Regions from separate parts of the Bradyrhizobium sp. CIAT3101 genome, predicted to be linked through region 3. Evidence: predicted binding sites of a transcription regulator. Region 3 holds the regulator's gene; each other region holds the start of a gene.
The links. Region 3 encodes PhoB, which activates phosphate uptake and scavenging genes when phosphate is short. Its sites were predicted from a motif close to TGTCATNNANCTGTCAT; they were not measured.

Region 1 (5,327 bases), 4.7 Mb from region 3:
GTCTCCTCCTGCCGCGCCGACCGCACCGACGCCTTCTCCAATCTGATCGCGCTGGCGGCCGGCGATGCGGCGAAGCGCATCGAGGCCGATATGTTTCGCCGCGCGTTTGCCCATGCCCGCATCGTGCTGACGCAAGGCGCGGACGGCCAGTCCATCGGGCTCGTCGCGGTCGATGCGGACGATCTCGTGATCGGTGCGACCCGGACGGCGAGGGCGGGGCTCGGGATTGCGCCGGGCCGCCCCTTGCAGCCGATGCCTGCGGCCGACCTGCTCGGCGGCGAACCTGCGCAAGACCATCTCGCCGGCGGGCAGCGCGCGGTGCTGCAGCGAGCATTGTTGCGCGCCGGCGGCAACGTGTCGGCCGCCGCAAAAGCCCTCGGCGTCAGCCGCGCCACGCTGCACCGGAAGCTGAATCGGTTCGAGCTGAAGCACTGACTGTCGCAGAACTGCGACAGGTCGGCCCGGCCATCGCTCCCGCCCGGGCTGACAGAAATCACCTCTCGCGAGATCGTCGGCGCAAGTCGTGAACACACGACGATTTGCGCAAACATCAACATCGGGAGTGATCAATGAACAAGGTAGAATTCCTCGGCGTCACCCAAAGTCCGTTCGCCGAACGCTATGACAATTTCATCGGCGGCAAGTTCGTGGCGCCGATCTCTGGCAAATATTTCGACAACGCCTCGCCGGTGACCGGCAAGATCGTCTGCAAGATCGCGCGCTCCGACGCGCAGGATGTCGAGGCGGCCCTCGATGCCGCCCATGCCGCCAAGGCCGCGTGGGGACGCACCAGCGTTGCCGAGCGCGCCGCGATCCTCAATCGCATCGCCGACCGCATGGAGGAGAATCTCGAACGGCTCGCTGTCGCCGAGACCTGGGACAATGGCAAGCCGATCCGCGAGACCCGCGCCGCCGACCTGCCGTTGGCCATCGATCACTTCCGCTATTTCGCCGGCGTGGTGCGCGCCCAGGAAGGCTCGATCGGCGAGATCGACCACGACACCATCGCCTATCATTTCCACGAGCCGCTCGGCGTCGTCGGCCAGATCATCCCCTGGAACTTCCCGTTGCTGATGGCCTGCTGGAAGCTCGCGCCTGCGCTTGCCGCCGGCAATTGCGTGGTGCTCAAGCCGGCCGAGCAGACGCCGGCCTCGATCATGGTCTGGGCCGAGATCATCGGCGATCTCTTGCCGCCGGGCGTGCTCAACATCGTCAACGGCTTCGGCCTCGAGGCCGGCAAGCCGCTCGCCTCCAGCCCGCGTATCGCCAAGATCGCCTTCACCGGCGAGACCACGACGGGCCGACTGATCATGCAATATGCCAGCCAGAACCTCATTCCGGTCACGCTCGAGCTCGGCGGCAAATCGCCGAACATCTTCTTCAACGACGTCACCGCCGAAGACGACGATTTCTTCGACAAGGCGATCGAGGGGTTCGTCATGTTCGCGCTGAACCAGGGCGAGGTCTGCACCTGTCCGAGCCGCGCGCTCGTGCACGCCGACATCTACGACCGCTTCATGGAGCGGGCGCTGAAGCGCGTCGCCGCGATCAAGCAGGGTGACCCGCGCGCCGCCGACACCATGATCGGCGCGCAGGCCTCGAACGACCAGCTGGAGAAGATCCTCTCCTACATCGACATCGGAAAGCAGGAGGGCGCCAAGGTGCTGGCGGGCGGTGCGCGCGCCGAGCTCACGGGCGATCTCGCCGGCGGCTTCTACGTCCAGCCGACGGTGTTCGAAGGTCACAACAAGATGCGGATCTTCCAGGAGGAGATCTTCGGTCCCGTCGTCTCCGTCACGACCTTCAAGACTGACGACGAGGCGCTCGCGATCGCCAACGACACGCTGTACGGCCTCGGGGCCGGCGTCTGGAGCCGCGATGCCAATCGCTGCTACCGTTTCGGCCGGGCGATCCAGGCCGGCCGGGTCTGGACCAATTGCTACCACGCCTATCCCGCCCATGCCGCGTTCGGCGGCTACAAGCAGTCGGGCGTCGGGCGCGAGACCCACAAGATGATGCTCGACCACTACCAGCAGACCAAGAACCTCCTGGTCAGCTACAGCCCGAAGAAGCTTGGTTTCTTCTAATCGGCAGGTTTCGACTGGGAAGGCACAGGCGGCGTCATCGCGGCGCCGCCTGTGTACATCGGCTACCGCTCGCCCCGCCGTCATCCATCTGTCAGAGTCTTGAGACAAGACGACAGCCCCGATCGCACAAAGTGCGATGCCAGGCACAGACGGAGGCGCGGCCATGACGACCAATCCCTTGCAGCGGAAGATTCATACCGGAGCATTGCTGCTCGGCGCGGCGGCCCTGGCGTTGCTTGCACCCTCGATCGCCTTTGCGCAGGCGGCGCCATCAGGCGCCAAACCCTTCCTGACCGTCGACGGAAAGGCGCCGCTGATCCTCGGACATCGCGGCGTGCCGGGACTGGTGCCCGAAGAGACCGAGGCCTCCTATGACCTCGCCGCCGCGCTCGGCACCGACGCGCTCGAAGAGGACCTTCACCTCACCAAGGATTGCGTGCTGGTTGCACGCCACAACCCCTGGCTCGCCGACAACACCAACGTGGCCGAGGTGGCCAAGACCAATGCGGCGGTCGCGGCCCGCAAGCGCACGGTGCCCGGCGTGCGCGTCAAGGCACCGGCTGCTGCCGGCACGCCCACGGACTATCTCGTCGATCTCACCGATCCAGCGGATCCCAAATCGGTGCTGAAGTCATTGATCGTCGACGGTGAGGACCACACCAACGACTGGTCGATCACCGATTTCACCATGGCCGAGCTGAAGGAATGGATCGGCGGCACCACCTACGATGCGGCCAATGAGCGGCCGAAGCTGTTCAACGGCAAATTCCCGGTCATCAGCTTCCAGGACGTCCTCGACATCGCCAAGGCCAAGAGCAAGGAGACCGGGCGGTCGATCCTGGTCTATCCGGAAACCAAGAACCCGACCTGGAACAATGCCCAGGCCATCGCCAATGGCTGCGGCGCGCCCGGCAGCCATCCGCTCGAGGATGCCCTGATCAAGATCATCAAGGACAACGGCCTCAACACCAAGGACGCGCCGATCCTGGTCCAGAGCTTCGAGCCCGGCAGCCTGAAATATATGCGCAGCCATGGCCTGGAGACGCGGCAGGTCCAGCTCGTCGACGGCAACGGCATCGACTTCAAGACCGGCAGGGTCCTGCTCAACAACATCACCAATTCCCGTCCGTTCGACTGGACGGTGGCCGGTGATGCGCGCCTTTATGATGCGATGCTGACGCCTGCGGGCCTTGCCGAGATCAAGACCTATGCCGATGGCATCGGTCCGTGGAAGGCCTATATCGTTCCGCTCAAGATCGCGCCGTGGAAGGATACCAATGCCGACGGCACGCCCTACAAGGGCTCGACGCCGGAGGCATCGACGCAGGAGGCAACCAGCCTGATCGCCGACGCGCACAAGCTGGGCCTGTTCGTCCACGTCTTCACGTTCCGCAACGAGAAGAAATATCTCGCGGCCGACTATCACGCCGATCCCGCTCTGGAATATCTCAAATTCTTCCGTCTCGGCGTCGATGGGGTCTTCACCGACTTCACCCATACCGGCGTTGCCGCCCGCGCGGCTTATCTGCGCGAACTCGGCTGGTAGTCGCCGGATACGAATCGAACAGGCATCGGGGCCGAGCGCCCCGAGATATGCGTGTCCGATGTCGTTGCCTCGTCTGCGTGCAGAGCTCTCGTTGGCGCGGAGCTAATGTTGCCTGATCCGCGCCAAAGGTTTTGCAAAATTTCGGCCACGTTGCAGTGCGGCATAATGAAAGTCGCGTCATGCCGCTGCGGTGCTTTCACACGCGATTGAGTTAGGTTAGAGAGGACCTAGATTTCTCTGACCCGGAATTCCCATGGCCGCACCCAAGAAAGCCGCCGCAAGCGCTGAGCAGGACAAGACCAACGGCGGTTCGCCCCCGGAGTTCACCAAGGAGCAGGAGCTGAAGGCGCTCCGCGACATGCTCCTGATCCGGCGGTTCGAGGAGAAGGCCGGCCAGCTCTATGGCATGGGCGCGATCGGCGGCTTCTGCCACCTCTATATCGGCCAGGAGGCCGTGGTAGTTGGCATGCAGATGGCCCTGAAGGAGGGCGATCAGGTCATCACGGGCTATCGCGATCACGGACATATGCTGGCCACCGGCATGGAGGCCAACGGCGTGATGGCCGAGCTCACGGGACGCCGCGGCGGCTATTCCAAGGGCAAGGGCGGCTCCATGCACATGTTCAGCAAGGAGAAGCACTTCTACGGCGGCCACGGCATCGTCGGCGCGCAGGTCTCGCTCGGCACCGGTCTCGCCTTCGCCAATAATTATCGCGGCAATGGCAATGTCAGCGTCACCTATTTCGGCGACGGCGCGGCCAACCAGGGCCAGGTCTATGAGAGCTTCAACATGGCGGAGCTCTGGAAGCTGCCGGTGATCTTCGTCATCGAGAACAACCGCTACGCCATGGGTACCTCGGTCTCGCGCGCCTCGGCGCAGCAGGATTTCTCCAAGCGCGGTGCTTCCTTCAACATCCCCGGCAAGCAGGTCGACGGCATGGACGTCCGCGCCGTCAAGGCGGCGGGCGAGGAGGCGGCGGCCTGGTGCCGCGCCGGTAAGGGCCCCTTCATCCTTGAAATGCAGACCTACCGCTATCGCGGCCACTCGATGTCCGATCCTGCGAAATACCGTACGCGCGAGGAGGTCGAGAAGGTCCGTCACGACCAGGACCCGATCGAGCAGGTGCGCAATCGCCTACTGGCCGCCAAGGTGAGCGAGGCCGATCTCAAGGCGATCGACGCCGAGGTGCGCGACATCGTCAACGCGTCTGCCGACTTTGCCCAGCATGATCCCGAGCCGGATGCCGCCGAGCTCTGGACCGATATCTACCGCTGAACGCGCGCAAGCTTTCTTTTGGAGTCGATATGCCAATTCAAGTGCTGATGCCCGCGTTGTCGCCCACGATGGAAAAGGGCAACCTCGCCAAATGGCTGAAAAAAGAGGGTGAGACGATCAAGTCCGGCGACGTGATCGCCGAGATCGAGACCGACAAGGCCACGATGGAGGTCGAGGCGACCGACGAGGGGACGCTCGGCAAGATCCTGATCGCCGAGGGCACCGCCGACGTTCCCGTCAACACGCCGATCGCGACCATTCTCGCCGACGGTGAGAGCGCGGCCGATCTCGCGAAAGCACCTGCGCCGGCAAAACCGGCCGCGGAGGCTGCTGCGCCCGCCGCTGCCAAGGCCGAAGCGCCCGCAGCGAAGGCCGCGCCTGCGCCGCAGGCTGTCGCCGAGCCCGATCCGGAGGTGCC
Region 2 (5,327 bases), 4.4 Mb from region 3:
AAGAGCCTCGAGGCCGAGCTCGTGGTGATGGATTGCGCGCTCGCGCCCATCCAGCAGCGCAATCTCGAGAAGGAGTTGCACGCCAAGGTGCTCGACCGCACCGGACTCATTCTCGAAATCTTCGGCCGCCGCGCCAAGACCAAGGAAGGCTCGCTTCAGGTCGAACTCGCCCATCTCAACTACCAGCGCTCGCGCCTGGTGCGCTCCTGGACCCATCTCGAACGCCAGCGCGGCGGTTTCGGCTTCATGGGCGGTCCGGGCGAGACGCAGATCGAGGCCGACCGCCGCCTGATCCAGGAACGCATCTCCAAACTCGAGGGCGAGCTGAAGAAGGTGCAGGCGACGCGGCGGCTGCATCGCGCCGGCCGCCAGCGCGTGCCGTATCGCGTGGTTGCGCTGGTCGGCTACACCAATGCCGGCAAATCGACGCTGTTCAACCGCCTGACCCGCGCCGACGTGCAGGCCGCCGACATGCTGTTCGCAACGCTCGATCCCACCTTGCGCGCGCTGACGCTGCCGCATGGCGGCAAGGCGATGTTGTCGGACACCGTTGGCTTCATCTCCAATCTGCCGACGCAGCTCGTCGCCGCCTTCCGCGCCACGCTCGAGGAGGTGCTGGAAGCCGACGTCATCCTGCATGTCCGCGACATCTCTCATGAAGACGCTGAGGCGCAGCAGAGCGACGTCGACGCCGTGCTGCGCCAGCTCGGTATCAATCCGGATGACTCCGGCCGCATCATCGAGGTCTGGAACAAGATCGACCGCTACGATTCCGAACAGCGCGAAGAGCTGTTGAATATCGCGGCGCGCCGGCCTGAGGATCACCCGGCCATGCTGGTCTCCGCCGTGTCAGGCGAGGGGATCGATGCGCTGCTGAGCGCCATCGAGGAACGCCTCGCCGCCAAGCGCACAACGCTCGATCTCTCGATCGACGCCGCCGACGGCGCCGGCATCTCCTGGCTGCACCGCAATTCCGAGGTGCTGGCCAAGGAGCTGCATGACGGCCGCTTCGACATGACCGTGCGCGTGGACGAGACCAAGCGGGATATCGTGGTGAACAGGTTCGATGCCGTGCCGCGTCTGTCGGCCCCGTAGTCGTCCTGGCGAAAGCCAGGACCCATACCGCGTGATCTATCGAGGTAGAGCGGTCTGAGTACCAATCTACGTGTAACTACGAGCCTTCGCCAAACCACTCGCTGGGGTAATGGGTCCTGGCTTTCGCCAGGACGACAGCGGAGTGTGAAGTGAACTATTTGGACAGATCGAGGCTCATGAACTGGTTGTGCGGGCTCGCCTGATAGTCGGCGAACGGTGCACATGAGACGAAGCCGGCGCTGCGGTAGAGCGCGATCGCAGGTTCATGCAGCAGCGCGGTGCCAGTCTCCAGGCTGAGACGCGCATATCCGCGCTTACGCCCCTCGGCAATGATGTGGTTCAAAATCATGCGCCCGGCACCGGTCCGCCGCGCGGTCGGCGCGGCGCGCATCGACTTCACTTCGCCATGTGTCGCATCGAACTGCTTCAGGGCACCGAAGCCGGCCAGCGTGCCGTCCTGCCAGGCGGTCCAGAACGTCACTGACGCAGCCGAAAGACCGCTCGCGTCGAGTGCCTGCGCGTGTTCACCCATGACGCTCTGCAGCTCTCTCAGATGATGCGCCAACAAATCGGCGACATGTGCCGCCTTCGGATCGTCTTGCCTGATGTCCACAATGCCCTCGAACTTGAGACTAGTCCTCGTCCTCGCCCCATAAGTAACCGCTTCCGGGCGATCCGACGACCAAAATGCCAAGTCGAACGTCGAGACCTGTGACTGCGAGCCCTAGAACGGAATGGTCAGCCCCGGGGTTTTCGCTTGCGCCTTGGTATAGGCGACGCCGTGGATCTTGACACCATTCGCGTCCAGCAACGAAATGATGCCACCCTGGTTCGACAATTGCATCGGCGCCTGCACGACGACGGCGAGCGTGCCCCCGGCCGCGATTGTCCCTGACAGGACCATCTTGTTCTTCTGCTTGTCGGCCAGCATCCAGCCGGTGAGATCGATGTCGCGATCGGCCGTATTGAGCAGCGTGACGACCTCCCGCTCGGGCGTCTTCACGGCGTTGACGAGTGCCGCGATGACGCGCACGAGACCATCCGGCAGTTGCCCGGTCGGAGGTGTCGTCGGATCTGGCGGCGGCGTCGGCGTGCCTCCACCGAGATCGATTGGATCACCGGTCTTGTCGTCGGTGTGCCAGGCCTGCGTCTGGAATTTGAGGAAGACCGCGGTCCAAAGCTTTTGATTGGGGAATTCGAATACGAGTCCGCCGTCCTGCCACGGGCCGTTGTCGGCCGAGAAGCTTCCGATCGGGTTTCCCTGGTTCATATGGATGTCGTGAATGCCGCGGCCCGGACGGAAGCCGAAATAATTGTCCGCCTTCGTCTCCGGTCCCCATGTGTCGCCGAATGCGTACATTATCGCGCTCTCGTCCGAGAGTGCGCGCTGGACGAACTGGTTGAGCTTCTCGTTGAGGTCGTTATCCGGTCCAGGCGCAGACAGCGGCAGCGGAGTCATTTCCTGCGGCTGCATCAGATTGCCGCGAATGAAGTCGAGCGCGACCCCGCCCGGTTTCGGCGGTTGCGCATGCAGCCCTTGCGGCAGCGCCGCGAGTTGATCGGTGATCGGATGGACAAAGGGCGACCGCACCAGGAATTCGACTTCGCTTCCGTCGGCTGACTGCACATTGACGGCGATGCGGAAGTCCGCGTTGTCGGCCACGATATGGACCTGGTAGTGCGGCGACTGGCCGGTGCCGAAACGCATCGCGATCGGGCGTCCCTTGAGGACCGAATAGCTCTTCAGTGGCATCGCACTCACCTGCCATGGGTTACGGCTGCGCTGGCTTCGCCGTTCAACTCTAGACTGTCGGTCGTGACGATTTGATGGCTTGAAAGACGGGTGATCCACCAAGCCCCGAGCCGGACTTTACGCTCTGGCAGGGCGGCATCGCTGCATTCAGGAAAGGGGACTGACCTTTGTCTGTATCAAATCGCGCCGGTTGGGCGGAGCTGCATGCGGTGAATGCCGCAAGGCTAGCGGCGGACCGCCTTTTATCCCTCCGATGCCGCTTCACCCTTTGCCTCGTTCCACAGCGCGTCCATCTCCGCCAGCGAGGCCTGCTCCAGCGTGCGCCCCTGCGCCTCCAGTGCGCGTTCGATATAGGCAAAGCGCTTTTCGAATTTTGCGTTGGTCGCACGCAATGCGGCTTCCGGATCGGCATCGACATGGCGGGCGAGGTTGACGAGGGCGAACATGAGGTCGCCGGTTTCCTCCGCGATCTCCTGCTTGTCGTTCCGATCCAGCGCGGCCTCGATCTCGTCCGCTTCCTCACGGATCTTTTGCAGCACCGCGCGCGGATCGTTCCAGTCGAAGCCGACGGTGGAGGCCTTGCGCTGCAGCTCCATGGCGCGGGTCAGCGCGGGCTGGCCGGCCTTGACGCCCGACAGCAGAGATTTGTGCGGCGGCGTTGCCTCCGGCGGACGGCGCGCAGCGCGTTCGGCCTTCTCTTCGGCCTTGATGCGATCCCAGACTTCCTTGACATGGGAGGAGGCGAGATTGCCCTCCTTGTCGGCGAAGACATGGGGATGACGCCGGATCATTTTTCGCGTGATCGCCTCGACGACATCACCGAAGGCAAAGGCGTTCTGCTCGGAGGCCATCTGGGCGTGGAACACGACCTGCAACAGGAGGTCGCCGAGCTCCTCTCTGAGGTCGTCGAGATCGTTGCGGTCGATCGCGTCGACCACCTCATAGGCCTCCTCGATCGTGTAGGGCGCGATCGTCGAAAAATCCTGCTCGAGGTCCCAGGGGCAGCCGGTCACCGGCGTGCGCAGCGCGGCCATGATCTCGATCAGGCGGGAAATGTCGCGGGAAGGGGTCATTGGGCACCGGAGTTGCGTGTTTCCGGCTTTATGCCAAAACCGTCCGCCCGATCACAGCGGGACGGGCAGGAATCGGCTCGATTTCCACCGACGAGCTGCAACTAGGCGTCGGCCGTCCGACTTCTAAGAATGAGCATGAAAACGAAAGCCACTGCGCAAAGGCCGAAGAAAGCAGTGGCGGCGGACCCAAGCAGCTTCTCGTGCTTCGTGATCAGCAGGAATAACCCACCGAGCGCGAGTAGCAGCGAGCCGACTGCCATTAGCCAGAGCACCGCGGCGCCGTGAGCGCGGGCCTGGGATGTCATGCTTTCCTGGAAGGACAGTCGCTCGTCAGCAACCTCTAATCGGCGCAGCAACAGCCACATCCATACCCCGTAGAATCCAATCGGGACAATCGTCAACGTTGCGGCAAGGACATAGGCGCGAAGCAAGTTGGGCACGAGGATGAGCGCGAACGAAACCACCATGAAGGCCTTCACTTGGGCGAGGAGGCGCCGATAATCCTCCTCCGAGCGAAGAACGTATCCCCGGCCCAGCGTCCCCCATGGAAAGAACAGCCGGCGACCATCCTCCGTGATCTTGAAACTGCTACTAGTCACCCCCTCAAAATAGCCCATACGGTCTTCCATCCATTGGATCGTGTGGCAATGTTAGCACACTACCAGAGCGAGCATAAGGCGGCAATGGATGGGCTCTTTGGTGCGAGGCTCCTGCGTGTTCCTGCATTGCTGGCGTCGGCGATGTGGATTAATTGAAGCCCATGAGCGACGCATTTTCATCACAAACCGCGCTGGTGCTGTTTTCCGGCGGCCAGGATTCCACCACCAGCCTTGCCTGGGCGCTCAGCCGCTTCGCGCGCGTGGAAACGCTGGGGTTCGACTACGGGCAACGCCACGCCGTCGAGCTCGATTGCCGCGACCGGCTGTTCGACGGCATCAAGGGCTTGCGTGCCGATTGGGCCGCCAAGCTCGGCGAGAGCCATACGCTGTCGATCCCGACGCTGGCCGCCGTGTCTGAGACCGCGCTGACGCGCGACGTCGCAATCGCGATGGGCGCTGACGGCCTGCCGAATACCTTCGTGCCCGGCCGCAATCTGGTGTTTTTGACGTTCGCCGCAGCGCTGGCGTATCGCCGGGGCATCACCCACATCGTCGGCGGCATGTGCGAGACCGACTATTCCGGCTATCCCGATTGCCGCGACGACACCATCCGCGCGATGCAGGCCGCGCTCTCGCTCGGCATGGCCCGCAAGTTCGAGTTGCATACGCCGCTGATGTGGATCGACAAGGCGGCGACGTGGAAGCTGGCGCATGACCTCGGCGGCGCGGGGCTCGTCGATCTCATCCGCGAGCAGTCGCACACCTGCTATCTCGGCGAACGCGGCGCGCAGCACGATTGGGGCTATG
Region 3 (5,327 bases):
GCGCGATCTTCGCCGGCCCCCCGTCCTATCTCAGCCTGTTCAACGCCGCGCTGATCCTCGCCATCATGGTGCTGCCCTTCATCACCTCGATCTCGGTCGACGTGTTCAAGACGGTGCCGCCGGTGCTGAAGGAAGCCGCCTACGGCGTCGGCTGCACCACCTGGGAAGTCGTGCGCAGCGTGGTGATCCCCTACACCCGTGTCGGCATCATCGGTGGCGTCATGCTGGCACTGGGCCGCGCGCTCGGCGAGACCATGGCGGTGACCTTCATCATCGGCAACTCGTTCCGCATCTCGTCATCGATCTTCGCGCCGGGCACCACGATCTCGGCGGCGATCGCCTCCGAATTCGCCGAGAGCGACGGCCTGCACCAGTCCGGCCTGATCCTGCTCGGCCTGCTGCTGTTCGTGCTGACGTTCTTCGTGCTCGCCGGCGCCCGGCTGATGCTGATGCGGCTGGAAAAGAAGGCGGGGAAGTAACATGAACCCGATTTATTCACGCCGTCGCCGCAAGGACATCGTGATCCGCGGGCTCTGCTTCGGTGCCGCCGCCTTCGGCGTCACCTGGCTCGCGCTGATCCTGGTCACGCTGCTCTATAACGGCCTCGCCGGGTTGAACCTCGAACTGTTCGTCGCGGACACGCCGCCTCCGGGCTCGACTGAAGGCGGTCTGCGCAACGCCATCGTCGGCTCCCTGATCATGACCGTGATCGGCGTCGGCATCGGCGCGCCGCTCGGCCTGTTCGCCGGCACCTATCTCGCCGAGTACGGCCGCAACGACAAGCTGACCTCGGTGATCCGCTTCATCAACGACATCCTGCTCTCGGCGCCCTCGATCATCATCGGCCTGTTCATCTACGGCGCGGTGGTGGTGCCGATGCGCGGCTTCTCGGCGATCGCAGGCTCGCTCGCACTCGCCGTGATCGTGATCCCGGTGGTGCTGCGCACGACCGAGGACATGCTGCTGCTGGTGCCGAACGCGCTGCGCGAGGCTGCCTCTGCGCTCGGCCTGCCGCGCTCGCTGGTGATCAAGCGCATCGCCTATCGTGCGGCGCGCTCGGGCCTCATCACAGGCGTGATGCTGGCCACCGCCCGCGTCGCCGGCGAGACTGCGCCGCTGCTGTTCACCGCACTGTCGAACCAGTTCTTCAGCCTGGGCCTGAACAAGACGATGGCCAACCTGCCGGTCACCATCAACAACTTCGTGCAGAGCCCGTATGCCTACTGGAAGCAGTTGGCCTGGAGCGGCGCCCTGCTGATCACGTTGACCGTGCTTGCCCTGAACATTGGCGCGCGCATCCTGAGCGCCGAGAGGACCGCAAAATGAGCGAAATGTCTGTTTCCGTCAGTACGCCCGCCGTTCATCCCGGCTCGCAGCCTCTGCCTGAAGCCCCGGCCAAGGTAACGGTGCGCAACCTCAACTTCTATTACGGCGAGCACCACGCGCTGAAGAACATCAATCTGGCGCTCGGCACCAACCGCGTCACGGCGTTCATCGGACCGTCGGGCTGCGGCAAGTCGACCCTGCTGCGCATCTTCAACCGGATGTACGACCTCTATCCGGGCCAGCGCGTCTCCGGTCAGCTGATGCTCGACCAGACCAACATCCTCGATCCCAAGCTCGACCTCAATCTGCTGCGCGCCCGCGTCGGCATGGTGTTCCAGAAGCCGACGCCGTTCCCGATGACGATCTACGAGAACATCGCCTTCGGCATCCGTCTCTACGAGAAGATCTCGAAGTCGGAGATGGACGATCGCGTCGAGAAGGCCCTGCGCGGCGGCGCGCTGTGGAACGAGGTCAAGGACAAGCTGAACGCCTCCGGCCTGTCGCTCTCCGGCGGCCAGCAGCAGCGCCTCTGCATTGCCCGCACCGTCGCGGTGCGGCCCGAGGTGATCCTGTTCGACGAGCCCTGCTCGGCGCTCGATCCGATCTCGACCGCGAAGGTCGAGGAGCTGATCCAGGAGCTGTCCGAGAATTACACGATCGCGATCGTGACCCACAACATGCAGCAAGCGGCTCGCGTCTCCGACAAGACCGCCTTCATGTATCTCGGCGAGTTGATCGAGTTCGACGACACCAGCAAGATCTTCACGTCGCCGTCCGACCGGCGCACGCAGGATTACATTACCGGCCGGTTCGGCTGAGGAGACAGGACATGGGTTCTGAACATACCGCAAAGGCCTTCGACACCGACCTCCAGGAGCTCACGCGCCTGGTCGCCGAGATGGGCGGCATCGCCGAGCGCATGATCGTCGATTCCGTCGACGCGCTGATCCGCCGTGATATCGCGCTCGGCCAGCGCGTCGTCACCATCGACGCCGAGCTCGACGCGCTGCAGAAGAAGATCGAGGAACGCGCCGTGCTCACGATCGCGCGCCGCCAGCCGATGGCGGTGGATCTGCGCGAAATCGTCGGCGCCATGCGCGTCGCGACCGATCTCGAACGCATCGGCGACCTCGCCAAGAACATGGGCAAGCGCGTCGCGGCGCTGGAGACGGATTTCCATCCGCTCAAGCTGTTCCGCGGCCTCGAGCACATGACCGACCTCGTGCAGCAGCAGGTCAAGTCGGTGCTGGACGCATATGCCGCGCACGATCTGCCGGCGGCGATGGCGGTGTGGAAGGGCGACGAGGAAGTCGACGCCATCTGCACCTCGCTGTTCCGCGAGCTCCTCACCTATATGATGGAGGACCCGCGCAACATCTCGTTCTGCATCCATCTGATGTTCTGCGCCAAGAACATCGAGCGGATCGGCGACCACGCCACCAACATTGCCGAGACCGTGTTCTACATGATCGAAGGCCAGGCCATCACCGACAAGCGACCGAAGGGCGACATGACGACCTTCGCCACCACGGTCCCCAATACTTGAATCCTTAAGGAGCGACGACCCAATGGGCGCACGCATTATGGTGGTTGAAGACGAGGAAGCTCTCACCGAGCTCCTCCGCTACAACCTCGAGGGCGACGGCTATGACGTCGAGACGGTGATGCGCGGCGACGACGCCGACACCCGCCTCAAGGAGCACATCCCCGATCTGATCGTGCTCGACTGGATGCTGCCGGGGCTTTCCGGCATCGAGCTGTGCCGCCGGCTGCGGACGCGGTCCGACACCAAGCAGCTGCCGATCATCATGCTCACCGCGCGCGGCGAGGAGAGCGAGCGGGTGCGGGGCCTTGCGACCGGCGCCGACGACTACATCGTCAAGCCGTTCTCGGTGCCCGAGCTGCTGGCCCGCGTGAAGGGTCTGCTGCGGCGCGCAAGTCCCGAGCGGCTCGCAACCGTGCTCGCTTTCGGTGACATCGAGCTCGATCGCGAAAAGCGCCGCGTGGCGCGCTCGGGCCGGCCGATCGATCTCGGCCCCACCGAATATCGCCTGCTGGAGTTTTTCCTGGAGCACCCCGGTCGCGTGTTCTCGCGCGAGCAGCTGCTCGACAGCGTCTGGGGCCGCGACATCTATATCGACGAGCGCACCGTCGACGTGCATATCGGTCGCCTGCGCAAGCTGCTCAATCTTGGTCGCGAGCAGGATCCGATCCGCACGGTGCGCGGTGCGGGCTATGCGCTCGATGACCGGTTTGCAAAGGCCGAGCAGGCCTAAGGCTCTTGCAAGCAGACAAAATAAAAAGCGCGCTGGATGGCGCGCTTTTTTATTTCCCCGGTCGTCCCGGCCTTGTGCCGGGACGAGATTACCTGGATGCGCTTACCGCGTGCCAGGCTTCGCCGGCGCCCGCCGCCGATCCGCTGCCGGCTGATACGCCACCCGCGAGTGCTGGGCGCAGTAGGGCAGGCCGGAGAGCGCCTTGCCGCCGCAGAAGAAGAAATCCGGGCTCGAGGGATCGCCGACCGGCCAGTGGCAGGTCGCCTCGTTCAATTCGAGCAGCGACAGCCGCTGGCTCATCGGCACCACGTTGTCGTAGGTGACCGGTTCAGCCTCGACTTCGACCTCGAAGGCCTGCGCCAGCGCGGTATTGCCACGCGCGATGGGCCTGCTCACCCGCATCATGTGCTGCGCCGGACGCGCCTTGCGCGGCCGCGGAGCTGCCGAAGACGGGCTCTTGGCGCGGCCCGACAGGCCGAGCCTGTGCACCTTGCCGATCACGGCGTTGCGGGTGACATTCCCAAGCTCAGCGGCGATCTGGCTGGCCGAAAGTCCGGCCTCCCAGAGCTTTTTCAACTGCTCGACGCGATCGTCGGACCAGGTCAAAACCGTCATTGTAACCTTTCCTTCGCCGCGCGCCTGCCATCCTGGGGCGGCACGACGAATGCCTAAGCTTCGAAAAACCCGTGCCGCCAGAATCCCTTAAGGTTCGCCGGGCGCAATGAGCCGCCCGAACGTTTACGCCGGTACATGAGGACTTTTGGGATCAGAACCGCTGCACGAGATGTCGTATCTGACAAGGCAAACGCTACAATATGGCGTGACTCACGCGCAAGAGTCCGACGACTCGCTTCCACATGTTCCGTGGCCAAAAACCCGCAAATCCGGCACCGCAAGACTACGGAATCAGCGTTTCGCGGGGCTTTCCGGGCGGCATTGACACCATTGGTGCCAGGCATAAGATGGCGATGCGTGCCGCCCTTAAAAGGCGGCACGTTTCGTTTTCCGGACCAATGATGCGCTGCGCAACGCACGCTCAGGCCGTCCGAAACATCCAAAGAGACCATCATGACCAACAGCGTAGCACCGCATTTGCTCCCCGTTTTCGCCAGGGCCGACATCGGTTTTGAGCGCGGTGAAGGCGTCTGGTTGATCGCGACCAATGGCGATCGCTATCTCGATTTCACCTCGGGCGTTGCAGTGAATGCGCTCGGCCATGCCCATCCCGTGCTGGTCAAGGCGCTGCAGGAGCAGGCGACAAAACTCTGGCACATGTCGAACCTGTTCCAGAGCCCGGATGGCGAGAAGCTCGCGGCGCGTCTCTGCAACGAGAGTTTTGCCGACTTCGTGTTCTTCTGTAATTCCGGCGCCGAAGCGCTGGAGGGCGTGATCAAGCTGGTCCGCCACCATCACTTCTCCAAGGGGCATCCGGAGCGCTACCGCATCATCACCTTCGAAGGCGCCTTCCACGGTCGGACGCTGGCGACGCTGGCCGCGACCGGCTCGGCAAAATATCTCGAAGGTTTTGGCCCGCCGATGGACGGTTTCGACCAGATCCCGCATGGCGACATCGAGGCCGTGAAGAAGGCGATCGGTCCGCAGACCGCCGGTATCCTGATCGAGCCGATCCAGGGCGAGGGTGGCGTGCGTTCGGCGCCTCCCGGCTTCCTCAAGGCGCTGCGCCAGCTCTGCGACGAGAAGGGCCTGCTGCTCGCCTTCGATGAA

Region 1: QA645_RS20605 (glycerophosphodiester phosphodiesterase family protein) is a predicted target of PhoB. The motif match lies at 2,166-2,182, and genes of this name have one in related genera.
Region 2: QA645_RS22290 (DUF2278 family protein) is a predicted target of PhoB. The motif match lies at 2,912-2,928, and genes of this name have one in related genera.

What each region holds. Positions count from the first base shown of each region.
Region 1 is NZ_CP121634.1:4,375,264-4,380,590, forward strand. It holds gene QA645_RS20595 (GAF domain-containing protein) at 1-435, shown strand, start outside; gene adh (aldehyde dehydrogenase) at 570-2,087, shown strand; gene QA645_RS20605 (glycerophosphodiester phosphodiesterase family protein) at 2,251-3,633, shown strand; gene pdhA (pyruvate dehydrogenase (acetyl-transferring) E1 component subunit alpha) at 3,887-4,909, shown strand; gene QA645_RS20615 (pyruvate dehydrogenase complex E1 component subunit beta) at 4,939-5,327, shown strand, end outside.
Region 2 is NZ_CP121634.1:4,715,355-4,720,681, reverse strand. It holds gene hflX (GTPase HflX) at 1-1,095, shown strand, start outside; gene QA645_RS22295 (GNAT family N-acetyltransferase) at 1,250-1,708, opposite strand; gene QA645_RS22290 (DUF2278 family protein) at 1,820-2,848, opposite strand; gene mazG (nucleoside triphosphate pyrophosphohydrolase) at 3,091-3,921, opposite strand; gene QA645_RS22280 (hypothetical protein) at 4,023-4,550, opposite strand; gene queC (7-cyano-7-deazaguanine synthase QueC) at 4,682-5,327, shown strand, end outside.
Region 3 is NZ_CP121634.1:9,081,150-9,086,476, reverse strand. It holds gene pstC (phosphate ABC transporter permease subunit PstC) at 1-479, shown strand, start outside; gene pstA (phosphate ABC transporter permease PstA) at 481-1,326, shown strand; gene pstB (phosphate ABC transporter ATP-binding protein PstB) at 1,323-2,144, shown strand; gene phoU (phosphate signaling complex protein PhoU) at 2,156-2,872, shown strand; gene phoB (phosphate regulon transcriptional regulator PhoB) at 2,895-3,602, shown strand; gene QA645_RS42060 (GcrA family cell cycle regulator) at 3,705-4,217, opposite strand; gene QA645_RS42055 (aspartate aminotransferase family protein) at 4,671-5,327, shown strand, end outside.